DNA from 3 places in the Bacillus cereus group sp. BfR-BA-01360 genome. Region 3 is predicted to be linked to each of the others. Evidence: riboswitches for the same ligand, from Rfam matches in the RefSeq annotation. Region 3 holds a riboswitch; each other region holds the start of a gene.

Region 1 (5,619 bases), on a different contig from region 3:
CCACTAAAGCCACCAATCAGTACACCTAATCCGATATCAAGAGCTGCTGCGATCAATCCGACTGCTAATGAAATTTTTCCACCAGCCCATGTTCGTGCCCAAATATCTCTTCCTAAATCATCTGTACCGAACCAATGCTCACTACTTGGTTGGAGGTTTGTTGCTTCTTTTATTTGCTCATTTGCACTATATGGCGTTAAACTTTCTCCGATAAGAGAAAAAATAACGATTAAAAGTAAAGTGACTCCCCCTATAATTGCTATTGGGTTTGATATGAGTTTTTGAAATACTTCCTTTTTCCGACTAATCATTTGCTGTTCTTTATTAGCAGTTAATGCTTTCTTATCTTCAGCCGTCAATAGCTGATCATCGATTTCGTAAGCCCCCATTTTAATTTCCCTCCTCACGTAATAGAACGAATGCGCGGATCAATCATGCGATGAATGATATCCGTAACGAAAATACATATAATGAGCAGTGCACTATAGAAAATAGTGGTTCCCATGATAACTGGATAATCTCGGTTAAAAATACTATCTACAAAATATTTTCCTAACCCTGGAATGGAAAATATTTTCTCAATCACGAAGGTTCCTGTTAACAAACCAGCCATAAGTGGTCCGACAAAAGTAAGAACCGGAACAATCGCATTTCGAAGCGCATGTCTTATAATAATTGTTCGAAGTGGTATTCCTTTTGCACGTGCTAGTTTAATATACTCACTTTGTAAAACTTCAATCATATTCGAACGAACAAATCTTGTAATAACAGCAATTGGCCCAAGCGCTAACGCAAAGGAAGGTAATACAGTATGAGCAAATGTTCCCCAAGAGGCAACCGGAAGCAGCTCAAGTTGAATTGCAAACACCTGAATAAATAACGGTGCTAAGATGAAACTTGGGATTGAGATCCCTAAAATCGCTAGTAGACTCACACTATAGTCAATGATTTTCCCATGATATAAAGCCGCAAACGTTCCAGCTGCAATTCCAACTAACAACGAAATAACAAATGCTTGTAATCCAATAACAGCAGATGGTCCAAAGCCAGTTGTTATGATTTCTGCCACTCCTTGACCCGTTGACTGAACAGATTCTCCAAAGTCAAAATGAATAATCCCATCCAAATACGCTACATATTGATTCCATAAAGGTTCATCAAGATGATATTTAGCCCTCATATTTTGGACAACTTCCTCAGGAAAAATCTTTGCATCTGATGAAAACGGATCACCAGGTATAATATGCATGATTAAAAAAGTAGCTGTAACAATAACCCATAGTGTAAACACCATAACTGATAGTTTCTTTACAATATACACCAAAATACCCCCTAAACACATAAATTTACTTTGTTTTATTCGCGTTTTTTTGCCAATTCCTCTCCTTATCCCGCAATATAAAAAGCCTTGATCTTAAAAAATAAGATCAAGGCTTTTTAATCTATCCTATGCCTATCACTTATCTTTCAAGCTTTGGTTGCTTGCTGGAATTAGCACGGTATTCTTCTTTCAGAACCCGCTGCTGAGGTTTCATAGGGCCAGTCCCTCTACCTCTCTGGATAAGTAAATGACTATATTATTCTTTACTTTGAATTGTATATTTCGAATTATAATTCTGAAAAAACAAAAAGTCAATCCAAATGGGTATTTTTAGAAAAATCAGTTTTTATATTTTTACTTAACAGGAAATATCTAGCTTTCCATTCTATCGACATTTCGACAAGAAAGAATCTGCCATATACAAAACTAACCTTGCATATTGCAAGGTTAGTTTTGTGCTTCTTTTTGGAAACGTTTATAGTATGTAGAAGCTGTTGAAAAATGAACTTCTATATCACGAATTAATGATGAATCTTCTTCTTTTGCTAATTGATCTAACTTTTTCATCGCTTGTTCTGTTTCATTTAAGAAACCTTCATATAACTTATGCTCTTGTTCTTTTGACTTTGGTACGCGAATTTCTGTGCGAATATGCTCAATATCTTCTAACATGCTCTTTGTTACTTTCTGAACATCTTCTTTAAACTGCTTGTTAGCTATCGATTTCCCGCCTTTTTCCTTCGCTTGCCCCCATAATTGTACAGATTGATTTAATTCCTTATTCATTTTCTCATCATACTTTTTATGTACATCTTGATATACCTTCATAGCTTCTTTCTCATCTGCTGATTGTTGCACATTTTCTTTTGTTTCCTTTGTATGTTGATTTCCACCGCACCCTGCTAAAAGCAGCATGCTCCCAAGCAAGGCTGCGCCCCATATTTTCTTCATCTTTTACTCTCCTTTTATCTACCTGACAATCTTTCTATAGAAACTTACATCATATCTCCACTTGTTATTATAACGAGAACACTTCACACTTTGCACTTTTGACCGTCATTTTCTGTGTGCATACCATCATTTTTGTCACAGTATCGTCACTTTATGCAACCAATCTCACCATAGTTATAATATGAAAAGAGGTGATTCAATTTATGTTTGAACCACCTCTTTTTTATGCGTCTATATCTTGTTTTTCTGGCAATACAAGTTTTCTTTCACTAGGCCTTGCCATGAGTAAATAATATAAAACGGCACCTGCTTCACATAACGCAATAACAACACCCATAGGAAGCGCTGTATTACTTCCCCCGATACCTACTAAAGGTGCAACAAGTGCCCCGGAGATAAATTGTAGCAGACCAAGTAATGCAGCAGCCGTTCCAGCCGCTTGTTTTTGATTTCTCATCGCAAGTGAAAAACCTGTTGTTGATACAACACCAACACTCGATACAACAAGAAATAAAGAACATAATACACCGATTAATCCAATTCCAAATACAATCGTAAGTAGTAAGGAAGTACCTCCAACAGCCGCAATTCCAATACCTACTACAAACAACGCTTTTTCACTTACCTTTCCTGCCAAGCGGCCCGTAATTTGACTGGCAATAATAATACCGATTCCGTTAATCGCAAAAAATAAGCTAAATGCTTGTGGCGATGCCCCATATATATTTTGTAATACAAACGGCGATCCAGAAATATAAGCAAACATCGCCGCTGAAACGAACCCTTGTGATACGGCATACCCCATAAATAAGCGGTCTTTCAATAACTTCCCATAGACCGACAGCGTCCCTGCTACGCCTCCTGTTATCCTTTCTTCTAATGGCAATGTTTCACGCAGTACAAAAATAACTGATATTAACATACAAATACTGATTACGCCAAGAACAATAAATACACCGTGCCATGAAGTAAATTGCAACAATTGTCCACCAATAATAGGCGCCAAAATAGGCGCTGCCCCGTTTACTAACATAAGTAACGAAAAGAACTTTGTCATCTCAGGGCCTGTATACATATCACGTACCATCGCACGGGATATGACAATACCCGCTGAACCTGAAGCTCCTTGCAGAAACCGTAATAGCACTAGAATCCAAATAGATGGAGCAACCGCACAAAGTAAAGAAGATGCTACATAAATAATAAGGGCAATAATCAAAGGTTTGCGCCGCCCATAAATATCACTAATAGAACCAACAAATAATTGTCCTACTGAAAGTCCGAGTAAACATGCTGTTAGTGTAAGCTGAGCAAGGGAGGCACTCGTTTGCAAATCCCCCATTAATTTTGGCAATGAAGGCAAGTACATATCAATAGATAATGGGCCAATTGCTGTGAGTGTCCCTAAAACAATAATCATCCAAAACCTGTTTGTTTTTACAGGCTTATATACACCGTGATTCATTTCATTCACTTGTAAGATTCATCCTTTCTACTATAAATATAAGGTTAAATTGATATATCTTAAACAAACGTAACAATTATAGTTACATCAATACAAATACGTCAAGTATATGCTACTTTCCTTTTTATAACATAAAAAAAGCGATAGAAAATCTATCGCTTTACTTTTTTAAATTTTCATTTGTGAATTTAGATACCGAAGACATCGTTTCCCCTGTGTCCAAATACGCCATTTTAATGGAATCTCCCACTTCGGTAAACATCGCATACGGGAAGTCTTTTGCAGAAACCATAAATACTTTGTTCTCATTTTCTAATAAGATGAAGACAAGCGTATTTTCTCCTGATTTCTCCTTATAAACACGCTGTACAATCCCTTCTTTTTGTGCTTCTTTTCCGCTAGAAGTCGGGCGGAATGAACCTCCACTTCCCGTTAGCACACTCTTATATTTGTCCAGCGCTTCTTTTTGAGTGGAACCTGTCGCAAATATTTTTGCATTGGAAGCATAAATCACCGTATGTGCTCGCACTAAACCGCCATCATCAATAACAGGTACAATCCAAGAAGGTTTCCCATACACATTATAAATAACCGGCATCGTTCCGTGCCATTTCTCTCTCTTAAAAGAATTATCTACTACCTCTGTCGCAGCTGAGCCATCCATAATTCCTTTTACTTCTTTTCCATTATAGTAATACAGCTTCCCTGTACGTGCATCTACTAATGAATAACCTAAAGCAGAATCGACACCTTCTTTTGGAGAAGTAAAATCAGTAAAGTAATATAATGTCCCGTCCTTCCCAAAGATTGGTGTTACCCCTTCTTTTGTTCCCCATTCAGTTGGAATCTTCACATCACTTTGAGAAAATTTCGTATTCCAAAAACCATGTACAAACTTACCAAAGTACGTGTTTAATAGTGATGCCGTTTCATGATTTAACACACCATCAATAAATTTAGGCGCTTTCCCTTTATCATATCGCTTTACATCACCTGTTTGTGCATCCACAACGACAACGCCTTTTACTTTAAAGCCAGATCGCCCAGAAATAAATTCACCGTATGTCATTGTATAATACGGTTTTCCTTTATCATCTATTTCAAACTTCGGTTTCCCTTTAAAAATAAGATTTGGCTCTGCCTTTCGAACAACACGTTCTAAATGATTACCAAAAAACATACTTGGTACATATTTCATTTTATACCCAAGATGTAATTTCGCTTCCGCATCAGGATTTGTACCTGACATCGTCACATAACCAGGAATCGTTCCTGCCTTGCGTGCCTTAAAAAATCCCGAAACCTCAATTGGAGCCACATATAAAGCTTTCCCATCTACCATTTGTGGAGTAAGTTCTCCTAATTCAAAGTAGGCTACCTTTGGAATATCACCAAATACCTTCTTCATCTTATTTTCCGCTGTTTTCGGTGGAACGGTAAACGGTTGATCATTTTCTGTGAAAGGCTCTGAAATATCTTTTTCGACCTTTATAACAGAATCATATTTATTTTGTGAGATTACGATATCATGTACATAAGCAAAATAGCCGTAAGCTAAAAGTAAAACAAGCATTACACTTACTTTCACCTGAACTTCTAATCTTCCTCTTCTACCTTGCAACACGAGAACAACTCCAATGAGCACAGCAATAACAACCGTGTAATGCGTAAGAATCGAGTCTACACGGTTATCGATTAGCCAAAAATATTCATAGATTGCAATGCCAATCCAAAGAAAAATTGGAATGACTAAAATAGGTGCAGCCTTCTTTTTTATAATTGTCTCAGCATTTTTTTGATCCACTGTACGAAGTGTTTTTCTTGTCCATGGAATTAAAAATAATGTAAGAATTGCTAAAACTAAAAATTTCATCAAAGGCAA
Region 2 (5,619 bases), on a different contig from region 3:
ACTTGTCTCAATAAGCAATAGATCGACACCACCGCGTAGCAATCCCCTTGCTTGCCTTGTATAAGCTTCCATTAGCTCGTCAAACGTTACACCACCAGTGACACTAATCGCCTTTGTTGTTGGTCCCATTGCACCAGCTATATATACTTCTTTCTGACTTTCTTTCACAGCTTGCCTTGCTAAAAGTGCCGCTCTTTCGTTTAACTCTTCATCTAAATGAGACAATTTATAATCACTTAATACAATATTCGTCGCACCGAATGTATTGGTCTCAATGATATCCGCACCCGCATCAATATAAGCCTTATGGATATTCAAAATAAGATCTGGTCTTGTTTTTACTAAATATTCATTGCATCCTTCGTATTCTTCCCCACCGAAATCATCAGCTGTTAAATCGGCTTGTTGAATCATCGTTCCCATTGCACCATCTAATATTAAGATTTCTTGCTGCAATCTTTCTTCAATTCGTCTCATTTGTTACTTCCTCTCTCACTTCTTGTTTTTCCTTTATATATTTCACAAGATGTTCTGTAATCTCATATTTTAAAAATGGCGTAATAAGATAAATGCCATGAAAATATTTCAATGCTTCATCAATTAACTCCTGTGCAATACCGATCCCTTCTTCAATCGCATCCGCTTCTGTTTCATGTTCTCTCATTCTTTCTCGCACTTGATCTGGAAGCGTAATCCCCGGTACTTCAAAATGAAGAAAATCTGCATTCCGCTTGCTTACTAAAGGCATAATTCCAATAAAAATAGGTTGTTCTAAATGTTTCGTTTCTTTGTATACTTCATAAATCAACGCTTTATCATAAATAGGCTGCGTTAAGAAATATTCAGCACCCGCTGCAATTTTTCTTTCCATCCGCTTTACTGCGGCCTTTAAATGTCTTACATGCGGATTAAATGCCCCTCCGACAGAAAACCTTGTTGCCGGACCAATCGATTTCCCTAAAATAGATCGACCATTATTCATCTCCTGAATCATCTTAATAAGCTCAATAGACGATACATCATATACAGAAGTAGCCCCTGGAAAATCCCCAACCCGAGCTGGATCACCTGTTAAAGCGAGTACTTCTTCCATTCCTAGCACTGACAATCCAAGTAGATGCGATTGTAATCCAATTACATTGTGATCTCGGCACGTTAAATGAGTAAGTACTGGTATATCATGCTTCGTTAATAACGCTCCCATCGCCATATTTGAAATGCGCGGTGAAGCTAACGAATTATCAGCCAATGTAATCGCATCAGCACCTGCTCGCTTTAATGCTTTAGCTCCTTCAAAAAAACGCTGTGTATCCAATGTTTTTGGTGGATCTAGTTCAACGACAACTGTCGTTTGTTTTTTCGCTTTCTCTGCAAGAGTACTATGCGCTCTAAAGCGCTCCGAATGCGTATGAATGATTGGCGGCCTTGAAACAACCGTCTTTTCTATAACAGGTACTTGATTGGCAATTGCACGTTTCATTCTTTCAATATGTGCCGGTGTGGTACCACAACAACCTCCTAATAAACGAACCCCCTGTTCAATAAACTTCGGTGTCATCGTCTCGAAGTAAGCCGGACTTCCTTCGTATATATAGCGTCCTTCTATATAATTTGGAAGTCCAGCATTTGGATAAGCAGATAAATAACCGTCTTTCGGAATCGAAATCATTTTTAAAGCTTCCGTCATAGGAAGTGGGCCTAATTGACAATTTAAGCCGACCACATTTGCACCATTATGTATGAGTTGTGCTAATATCTCATTTACATCATTTCCATTTTGGGTCGTACCAGCCTCATGAAGTGCTAATTGTGCCACAATTGGAATATCTGTTTGTTTTCTTAGGACTTTGATAGCATGTATGAGCTCAAATTCATCATAAAATGTTTCAAGCAGTAGCCCATCTACCTCTTCTTCTATTAACGCTCCAGCCTGTTCAAGTAGCATAAATTCTCGCTCTATATTCGTTGTCGTAACGGCACCAATATGTTTCATTCCACCAATCGTTCCTAAAATCGCATTTTGCTCCTTCGCAGCTGCTTTCGCGAGTTTTACTGCTGCTCTATTAATTTGTACAACTTGATTTTCTAAGCCATATGTACGCAATTTCGCCTCATTTGCACCATATGTATTTGTTTGAATCACATCAGCTCCAGCAGCTACATATTGTTTATGAATCGATACAATTAAATCTGGATCTGATATATTTAACTCTTCAAAACTACTTTGTAGTCCATGTGAATGCAGTAATGTACCAATTGCTCCATCACCAATTACAATCCCTTTTGATAACAAATCTAGTAATTTCACTTATCTCCCTCTTTTCTATCAATATAAAAAGTCCCCCTCTTCACCTTAAAGAGGGGGACTTCATCGATCCACCTCTTATCACGCAAAACCAATTGTTTTGCAGGTATTAGCACCGTTTCAAACATATTGTTTGAAGGTTGCCGGGTTTCACAGGGCCTTTCCCTCCACCGCTCTTAATAAGAGTTTGTTCTTACTATTTATGTTATTAAAAGGAAATCTGTTCTCCTTTAACAAAATTTGCTGATTTTCTAATAAACTTAGCATGCAAAAAAAGGAAAGTCAACAAAAAATATAAAAAATAAAAAAATTTCAAAATAAAGTTGCAATTCTTTTATCTTTTGTTGTAAAGTTAAACACATAATAAAATTTCATACAAAGTATTCTTATCTAGAGAGGTAGAGGGACTGGCCCTATGACACCTCAGCAACCATTAACAAACTTGTTAATAAGGTGCTAATTCCAGCAAATTATCAAATAATTTGAGAGATAAGAAGAAGACTCTATTTGAATGAAAGCCTTCTTCTTTGAAGGCTTTTTTTATTTTTCTATTACCATATACTTAAATTTCCATCTCATAAAGGAGGAATGTTGCTATGTCAACAATCGAAACAACATTAGCTCAAATTGGAAACCGTAGTGAAACGGGTACAGGTACGGTAAATCCCCCTGTTTACTTTTCAACAGCCTATCGCCATGAAGGAATTGGAAAATCAACTGGATTTGATTATTCTCGAACTGGTAACCCTACACGCGGTCTTGTAGAACGCGCAATTGCTGATTTAGAAAAAGGTGATCAAGGCTATGCCTGTAGTTCTGGAATGGCGGCCGTTCTTCTTGTGCTTTCTCTATTTCGCTCCGATGATGAACTTATCGTATCTGAAGACTTATACGGAGGAACGTATCGTTTATTTTCTGAACATGAGAAAAAGTGGAATATTCGATGTAGATACATAGATACACAATCGATTGAGCAAATTGAACACGCAATTACTTCTAAGACAAAAGCAATTTTCATCGAAACACCTACCAATCCTTTAATGCAAGTAACTGATATTCAAGCTGTTGCAACCATTGCAAAGCGTCATGGTTTACTGCTTATTGTAGATAATACTTTCTATACACCGTATATACAGCAACCTTTAACTGATGGAGCTGATATCGTTCTACATAGCGCAACAAAATATTTAGGTGGACATAACGACGTATTAAGCGGGCTTGTTGTTGCAAAAGGAAGCGGGCTTTGTGCGGAGCTTGCCCATTACCATAACGCTTCTGGTGCTGTATTGAGTCCTTTCGATTCATGGTTATTAATACGAGGAATGAAAACTTTGGCACTTCGGATGAAGCAACATGAAGAAAATGCAAATAAAATTGTGACCTATTTAAAAGAAGAAGACGGTGTAACAGACGTATTTTATCCAGGTAGAGGGGGCATGATTTCCTTTCGTCTTCGCGATGAAAAATGGATAAATCCTTTCTTACAATCTTTATCTATTATTACATTTGCTGAAAGCTTAGGTGGCGTCGAAAGTCTAATGACATATCCAGCTACACAAACACATGCTGATATTCCAACAGATGTACGAATTGCACGAGGTGTATGCAATCGTCTACTTCGTTTTTCCGTTGGCATTGAACATAGCGATGACTTAATTCAGGACTTACAGCAAGCAATTCAATATGCAAAAGAAGGTGTAAAAATATGAATTACTCTTTAGACACACTGTTACTGCATAACAAGTATAAACATGATGCACAAACCGGTGCTGTTAACGTTCCAATTTACAATACATCAACTTTTCATCAGTTTGATGTAGATTCCTTTGGAAAATACGACTATAGTCGCTCAGGTAACCCTACACGTGAAGCGCTTGAAGATATAATTGCTCTTCTTGAAGGGGGAACAAAAGGATTTGCTTTTGCCTCTGGCATTGCAGCCATTTCTACTGCCTTTCTTCTTCTCTCACAAGGAGACCATGTTCTTATATCAGAAGACGTATACGGTGGCACTTACCGAATTGTAACAGACATTCTATCACGTTATGGGATATCCCATACATTTGTTGATATGACAAACATAGATGATGTAAAGCGAAATATAAAATCAAACACAAAAGTTTTTTATATTGAAACGCCATCTAATCCATTATTAAAAGTAACAGATATTCGCACTGTTTGTACATTAGCGAAATCTGTTGGAGCACTTACTTTCGTAGATAATACATTTTTAACACCATTATTTCAAAAACCGCTGGAGCTTGGAGCTGATGTTGTATTGCATAGCGCAACAAAATTTATCGCAGGGCATAGTGATGTAACAGCTGGATTAGCTATTGTAAAAAATAATAATCTCGCTCAAAAACTCAGCTTTTTACAAAATGCTTTTGGAGCTATATTAAGTCCTCAAGATTGCTCTCTTGTACTTCGTGGGCTGAAAACATTGCATGTACGTCTGGAACATTCAGCAATAAACGCAAGCAAAATCGCCCATTATTTCCAAAATCATAAAAAAATACAACATGTCTATTACCCAGGATTAGAATCTCACTCCGGTTATGAAATACAACGTTCACAAGCAAAATCTGGTGGAGCTGTTTTATCCTTTTCATTACAATCAGAAGATGCATTGCGCCAATTTTTATCTAACATAAAACTACCTGTACTTGCTGTAAGCTTAGGGGCTGTTGAATCCATCCTATCGTATCCTGCTAAAATGTCCCATGCAGCCTTATCGCAAGAAGCTCGCGATGAAAGAGGAATTTCTAATTCTTTACTTCGCTTATCGGTTGGACTAGAAAATGTAGACGATTTAATTACTGATTTTGAAAATGCCCTTTCCTATGTAGAAGAACCTGTAAATTTATAAAAGCTGTTTTTATCATCTTAACAAAAAACCCCACCTCAAACTCATGTAGAGATAGGTGGGGCTTTTAATATAATCCTTAAACTGGAATAAAACCATTCGATTGTCACTCTATTCAAGAAGCCTTATAAATGAGCTTTCTATATTCCACGCCTTCAAAATAATCTATTCAATCCAGCATTTAAATTTCGTTTTTTAAGACATATTTTCTGATTAACATAATAAACTTTCTATACAAAATTATAAAATCCTTTTTTCATATTATTTTAAAAATTCCGTATATCGATTTGAAAGAACAAAAAATTCATGATAAAATTATGTTATAAGTATATCTTTTCCAAATTTTAAAGAAAAAAACATCTGTTGGCAAAAACACACAAATTTATTTCATTTATTTACATCATAGTCTCGTTTCTTACAATTTCTTTACTTTAAAACATTTTTTCTG
Region 3 (5,619 bases):
TGGGACACCGCTTTATGTATATGATGAAACTGCAATTAGGGAAAATTGTCGTGCGTTTCACCATGCTTTTCAAAAAAGCGGGTTCTCTTATCAAGTAGCATATGCAAGTAAAGCGTTCTTGTGCATGGAGATGTGCCGAGTAGCATTAGAGGAAAATATGTCTTTAGATGTTGTTTCGGGCGGGGAGTTATATACCGCTTTACAAGCAGGATTTCCAGCATCACGCATTCATTTTCATGGGAATAATAAAACAGAAGAAGAAATGAGAATGGCGCTAGAAGCAAATATTGGATGTTTTGTAGTAGATAACTTTTTTGAATTAGAAGTATTACATGATTTAGCGGAGCAGTATAAAAAAATGGTGAATATATTGATTCGTGTCACACCTGGTGTAGAGGCGCATACACATGAATATATTACAACAGGCCAAGATGATTCGAAATTTGGTTTTGGTGTTTCAAACGGGCAAGCACTGCACGCTATGGAACGTGCATTAGAAAAAACAAATTATAATGTGTTAGGTATACATTCGCATATTGGTTCGCAAATTTTTGAAACAGCAGGTTTTATTCGTGCGATTGAAGTATTACATCATTTTTTAGAAGGAGTAAAAACAAAAACAGGTTATACAATTTCGGTGCTGAATGTAGGGGGGGGATTTGGTATTCGTTATACGGAATCGGATACACCACTTACTCTTGAGGCGTATGTGCAAGCTGTAACAGATGCGGTAAGAGAGCGATTTACAGCATGTGAGTATCCACTTCCGGAAATATGGATTGAACCTGGTCGCAGTATTGTTGGTGATGCAGGAACAACAATTTATACAGTAGGCGCAATAAAAAATATTCCTGGTATTCGTAAATATGTTTCAGTCGATGGGGGAATGACAGATAATTTAAGGCCTGCATTATATGGTGCACGCTATGAAGCGATGCTTGCAAACCGTGCAAATGTAGCAAACGAAGAAGTTGTCTCAATTGCAGGGAAATGTTGTGAGAGCGGAGATATGTTAATATGGGATGTTTATCTTCCGCAAGTAGTCTCTTCAGATCTATTAGCGGTGTCTTGTACAGGTGCATACGGGTATTCTATGGCAAATAATTATAATCGGATTCGTAGGCCAGCCGTTGTATTTGCGAAAGATGGAACATCTCAAGTGGTAGTGGAACGCGAGTCGTATGAAAATATAATTGGGAACGATCGCATACGTATAAACGAGCTCGTTTAAAATAAAAAGGAGTTGTTCAAAAGGGAACAATTCCTTTTTTAAATAAAAAATATAAAATATATCGGAAAACTAGGATTGAAAAAAATCAGAATTATGATACAATACGAATTACAAAGCTTATCAAGAGAAGCGGAGGGAACTGGCCCTATGAAGCTCAGCAACCTGCTCATAGCAGTAGCAAGGTGCTAAGTCCAGCAAAATGGCATCCATTTTGAAAGATAAGGTAACATATATTACCGAACAGTCTTTTCGAAATGGAAAAGATTTTTTTATGAATAAAAAGGGGGGACTGTTCGTGGGAGTGCGTGGACATTTTGATGAAGTAGCTGAAAAGATTCAAGCGATGCTTGCTGATATGAAATATGGTTCTATTACAATTGTTGTGCAAGATGGGAAAGTGATTCAATTAGAAAAAAGTGAAAAGGTACGCTTGAAATAAAAGCGCTGACTAGAAAAACTAGAGGCGGTTTTAATCTATTTTATTGGATTAAAACCGTCTTTTTGCTTTTTATAGGGGGAAAAACATGTTGACATATGAAACGTGGGAAGAAGACAGTATGTCTTTTTCTGAGAGAGATGAAACGAAAGGGGCGTTAGCTGTATTAGAGTGGGCGTATAAACAATATAATGATGAAATTGTATATGCGTGCAGCTTTGGGGTAGAAGGGATGGTTCTTTTACATCTTATCAATGAAGTAAATCCATTTGCTCAAGTTGTCTTTTTAGATACAAATGTTCATTTTTGCGAAACGTATGCGTTAATTGAGCGAGTGCGTCAACGATTTCCAAAGTTGAATATTATTGAGAAACAACCCGGACTGACGCTCGAAGAACAAGAGGATAAGTATGGAAAAGATTTATGGGAACATAATCCTAATCTTTGTTGTAAGCTTCGGAAAATTTTACCTCTTGAAGAATTGTTAGCGAATAAAAATGCATGGATTTCAGGATTAAGAAGGGAACAATCTGAGACGAGGAAGCATACAAAATTTATAAATCAAGATCATCGCTTTCAATCGATTAAAATTTGTCCGCTTATTCATTGGACATGGAAAGAAGTGTGGCGTTATGTGTATAAACATAATTTGCCATACAACCCATTACATGACGTTGGTTATCCAAGTATAGGTTGTGAGAAATGTACATTACCTGTAGGCAAATATGGAAGTTCAAGGGATGGCCGGTGGGCTGGATCGGTGAAAACGGAATGTGGACTTCATCACCAATGAAGTTTTTAGTGATCTGAAATAGAGAAAAGAAGGAGTATAGAAACATGACTGCAACAAATTTTTTAGTAAATCGTATTGATGAAACATATGATACAGCAAATATTGTACAAGAAATTGAACTAGACAGCATCGCTTTAAGTGACTTGGAACTGCTTGCAACAGGAGGATATAGTCCGCTTATCGGTTTTCTAGGAGAAGAAGAGTATCAATCTGTTGTAGAAACCATGCGATTAACAGATGGAAGTATATGGAGTATTCCAATTACACTTCCAGTAACAGAAGAAAAAGCAGAACAATTACAGGTAGGAGAAGAAGCTCTGCTCGTAAAAGATGGCGTCACATATGGGGTCATTCAAATAGAAGATATTTTCACGCCAAATAAGGAAAAAGAGGCATTATTTGTATATAAAACGACTGAAGATGCTCATCCAGGAGTGAAAAAATTATATGAACGTGCAAATGTATACGTAGGAGGCGCAATTACAATTGTAAAGCGGGTTGAGCATAAGAAGTTTGCTTCTTATTATCTAGATCCAAGTGAAACGCGTGAAATCTTTGAAAAGCGAGGTTGGAAAACAGTCGTCGGTTTTCAAACGAGAAATCCAGTTCATCGAGCGCATGAGTATATTCAAAAATCAGCACTTGAAATTGTAGATGGTTTGTTTTTGAATCCGCTTGTTGGAGAAACGAAATCAGATGATATTCCAGCGGATGTAAGAATGGAAAGTTATGAAGTGCTTTTGAAACATTATTATCCAAACGATCGTGTTTTCTTAGGAGTGTTTCCTGCCGCAATGCGTTATGCAGGACCGAGGGAGGCAATATTTCATGCATTAGTTAGGCGAAACTTTGGATGTACGCATTTCATTGTAGGACGCGATCATGCTGGAGTAGGAAATTATTATGGTACGTACGAAGCGCAGGAGATTTTTAAACTTTTCACAGTAGAAGAGCTAGGAATTACGCCACTCTTTTTTGAACATAGCTTTTACTGCAAGAAATGCGAGGCGATGGCTTCAACAAAAACATGTCCGCATGGAAAAGAAGATCATGTCATTTTATCGGGGACGAAAGTAAGAGAAATGCTAAGGGATGGTGACGTTCCGCCAAGTACGTTTAGCCGGAAGGAAGTCATTGAAGTATTAATTCGTGGTTTACAAAAAGCACGGTAACAGAATAAGGAGAGAATAGCATGGACACAAATATTACGTGGCATACAGCTTCTGTTTCGAAAGAGGAGAGAAGAAAGAGGAATGGGCACCATAGTTTTGTCATTTGGTTTACGGGGCTATCAGCTTCAGGAAAGTCAACGGTAGCAAATGCAGTTGCTAGAAAATTATTTGATAGAAACATAGGGAATTATGTATTGGATGGGGATAATATTCGGTACGGTTTGAATAAAGATTTAAGTTTTTCTGAAAGAGATCGCGCAGAAAATATTCGCCGTATTGGTGAGGTTTCAAAATTATTTGTTGACCAAGGAACGATTGTGCTTACAGCTTTTATCTCACCTTTTCGAGCAGATCGCCAGCAAGTGCGAGATATTTTTGAGAAAGATGAATTTATCGAAGTGTTTGTGAAATGTCCAATCGAAGAGTGTGAGAAACGAGATCCGAAAGGGTTATATGAGAAAGCGAGACAAGGGGAGATTAAGCTGTTTACGGGCATTGATTCTCCATACGAAGAACCGGAAAAAGCGGAATTAACTGTGGAAACAAACCGTTATTCCATTGAAGAGTGTGCGGAACAAATCATTCATTATTTACAAGAACGTAGCTTCATATAGGGGGATAGATTATGAGTTATGAAAAAGTATGGGCAAGCAATGAGAAATTAAATAGGACAGAGAAAAAGAAACTAGAGAAAGATGGTTTGGAGATTTTTAAAGAGATTCCGTATTATGCTGAAAACGGCTTCGCATCTATTCCGAAAGAAGAATGGGATTCCTTTAAATGGGCGGGGTTATACTTGCAACGTCCAAAAGAGGCAGGGTACTTTATGATGCGTGTTAATATCCCTTCTGGTATTTTAACGAATGAACAAGTGGAAGTATTAGCTTCTATTGCAGAAGACTATGGCCGTGATGTTCTCGATATTACGACAAGACAGGCAATTCAATTTCATTGGTTACAAATTGAACAAATACCGGATATTTTTAAGCGTTTAGAAAGCGTAGGATTATCAACAGCAGGAGCGTGCGGAGATATTACAAGAAATATTATCGGAAATCCGCTTGCTGGTATTGATCGTGATGAGCTCTTTGATACAGCGCCAATTGTAAAAGACATATACGAGTTCTTTCAACATAATGAGGATTTTTCGAATTTACCACGGAAATTTAAAATGTCTATTAGTGCTAATGTATATAATGCAGCAAATGCTGAAATTAATTGTGCAGCTTTTGTACCAGCGCGGAAAGAAATAGATGGAAATATAGTCGAAGGGTTTCACGTGCGAGTTGGTGGTGGATTATCAGCGCGTCCTTATTTAGCACAAGAACTCGATCTCTTTGTTCGCCCTCAGCAGGTGAAGGACGTAGCGATTGCTATTGCGACTATCTTTCGGGATTTTGGATATCGTGAAAAACGCCATTTGGCTCGTTTGAAATTTTTAGTAGCAGATTGGGGGCCGGAAAAATTTAAAGAAACATTACTAGAATATACAGGCCCTTTATATGAAAAGGGAGAGAGTGCTCTAAAAGGATGGAATGCCGGTTATTTTTATGGTGTGCATAAACAAAAGCAGGAAAATCTATCATATGTAGGCTTTAATGTGCCTGTTGGGCGGTTACATTCGGAGGAGTTCTTTGAAATTGCAAGAATTGCTAAGCAGTATGGAAATGGAGAAATTCGTACATGTAATTCACAAAACTTCATTATTCCCAATGTACCAGAAGAAAATGTAGAAAGTCTATTAAAAGAACCATTGTTTGAATCCATATCAGCAAGTCCAAAATCTTTCATCGGTTATGCTGTATCATGTACGGGAATTGAATATTGTAATCTAGCATTAGTGGAAACGAAAGAAAGGTTACGGCAAATTGCAGATTATTTAGATACGCAACTTGCATTAGATGTTCCTGTTCGAATCCATATGGTAGGCTGTCCGAATTCATGCGGGCAACGGCAAATTGCAGATATTGGATTACAAGGTGTAAAG

What was found. Region 3 has a riboswitch for S-adenosylmethionine ahead of MR056_RS04390 (YezD family protein). Riboswitches for the same ligand answer to the same signal wherever they lie in the genome.
Positions count from the first base shown of each region.
Region 1: another riboswitch for S-adenosylmethionine. It lies ahead of MR056_RS17020 (ABC transporter permease); the one in region 3 lies ahead of MR056_RS04390 (YezD family protein).
Region 2: another riboswitch for S-adenosylmethionine. It lies ahead of MR056_RS13665 (bifunctional homocysteine S-methyltransferase/methylenetetrahydrofolate reductase); the one in region 3 lies ahead of MR056_RS04390 (YezD family protein).

Region 1 covers NZ_JAKUFV010000021.1:57,872-63,490, forward strand. The annotation lists gene MR056_RS17015 (ABC transporter permease) at 1-389, opposite strand, end outside; gene MR056_RS17020 (ABC transporter permease) at 404-1,321, opposite strand; SAM riboswitch class I at 1,458-1,567, opposite strand; gene MR056_RS17025 (hypothetical protein) at 1,769-2,272, opposite strand; gene MR056_RS17030 (multidrug effflux MFS transporter) at 2,496-3,755, opposite strand; gene MR056_RS17035 (DUF3981 domain-containing protein) at 3,898-5,610, opposite strand.
Region 2 covers NZ_JAKUFV010000014.1:5,612-11,230, forward strand. The annotation lists gene metH (methionine synthase) at 1-477, opposite strand, end outside; gene MR056_RS13665 (bifunctional homocysteine S-methyltransferase/methylenetetrahydrofolate reductase) at 464-2,308, opposite strand; SAM riboswitch class I at 2,381-2,491, opposite strand; SAM riboswitch class I at 2,689-2,801, shown strand; gene MR056_RS13670 (methionine biosynthesis PLP-dependent protein) at 2,902-4,014, shown strand; gene metC (cystathionine beta-lyase) at 4,011-5,174, shown strand.
Region 3 covers NZ_JAKUFV010000003.1:148,367-153,985, forward strand. The annotation lists gene lysA (diaminopimelate decarboxylase) at 1-1,231, shown strand, start outside; SAM riboswitch class I at 1,346-1,456, shown strand; gene MR056_RS04390 (YezD family protein) at 1,527-1,670, shown strand; gene MR056_RS04395 (phosphoadenylyl-sulfate reductase) at 1,756-2,460, shown strand; gene sat (sulfate adenylyltransferase) at 2,505-3,632, shown strand; gene cysC (adenylyl-sulfate kinase) at 3,653-4,246, shown strand; gene MR056_RS04410 (nitrite/sulfite reductase) at 4,258-5,619, shown strand, end outside.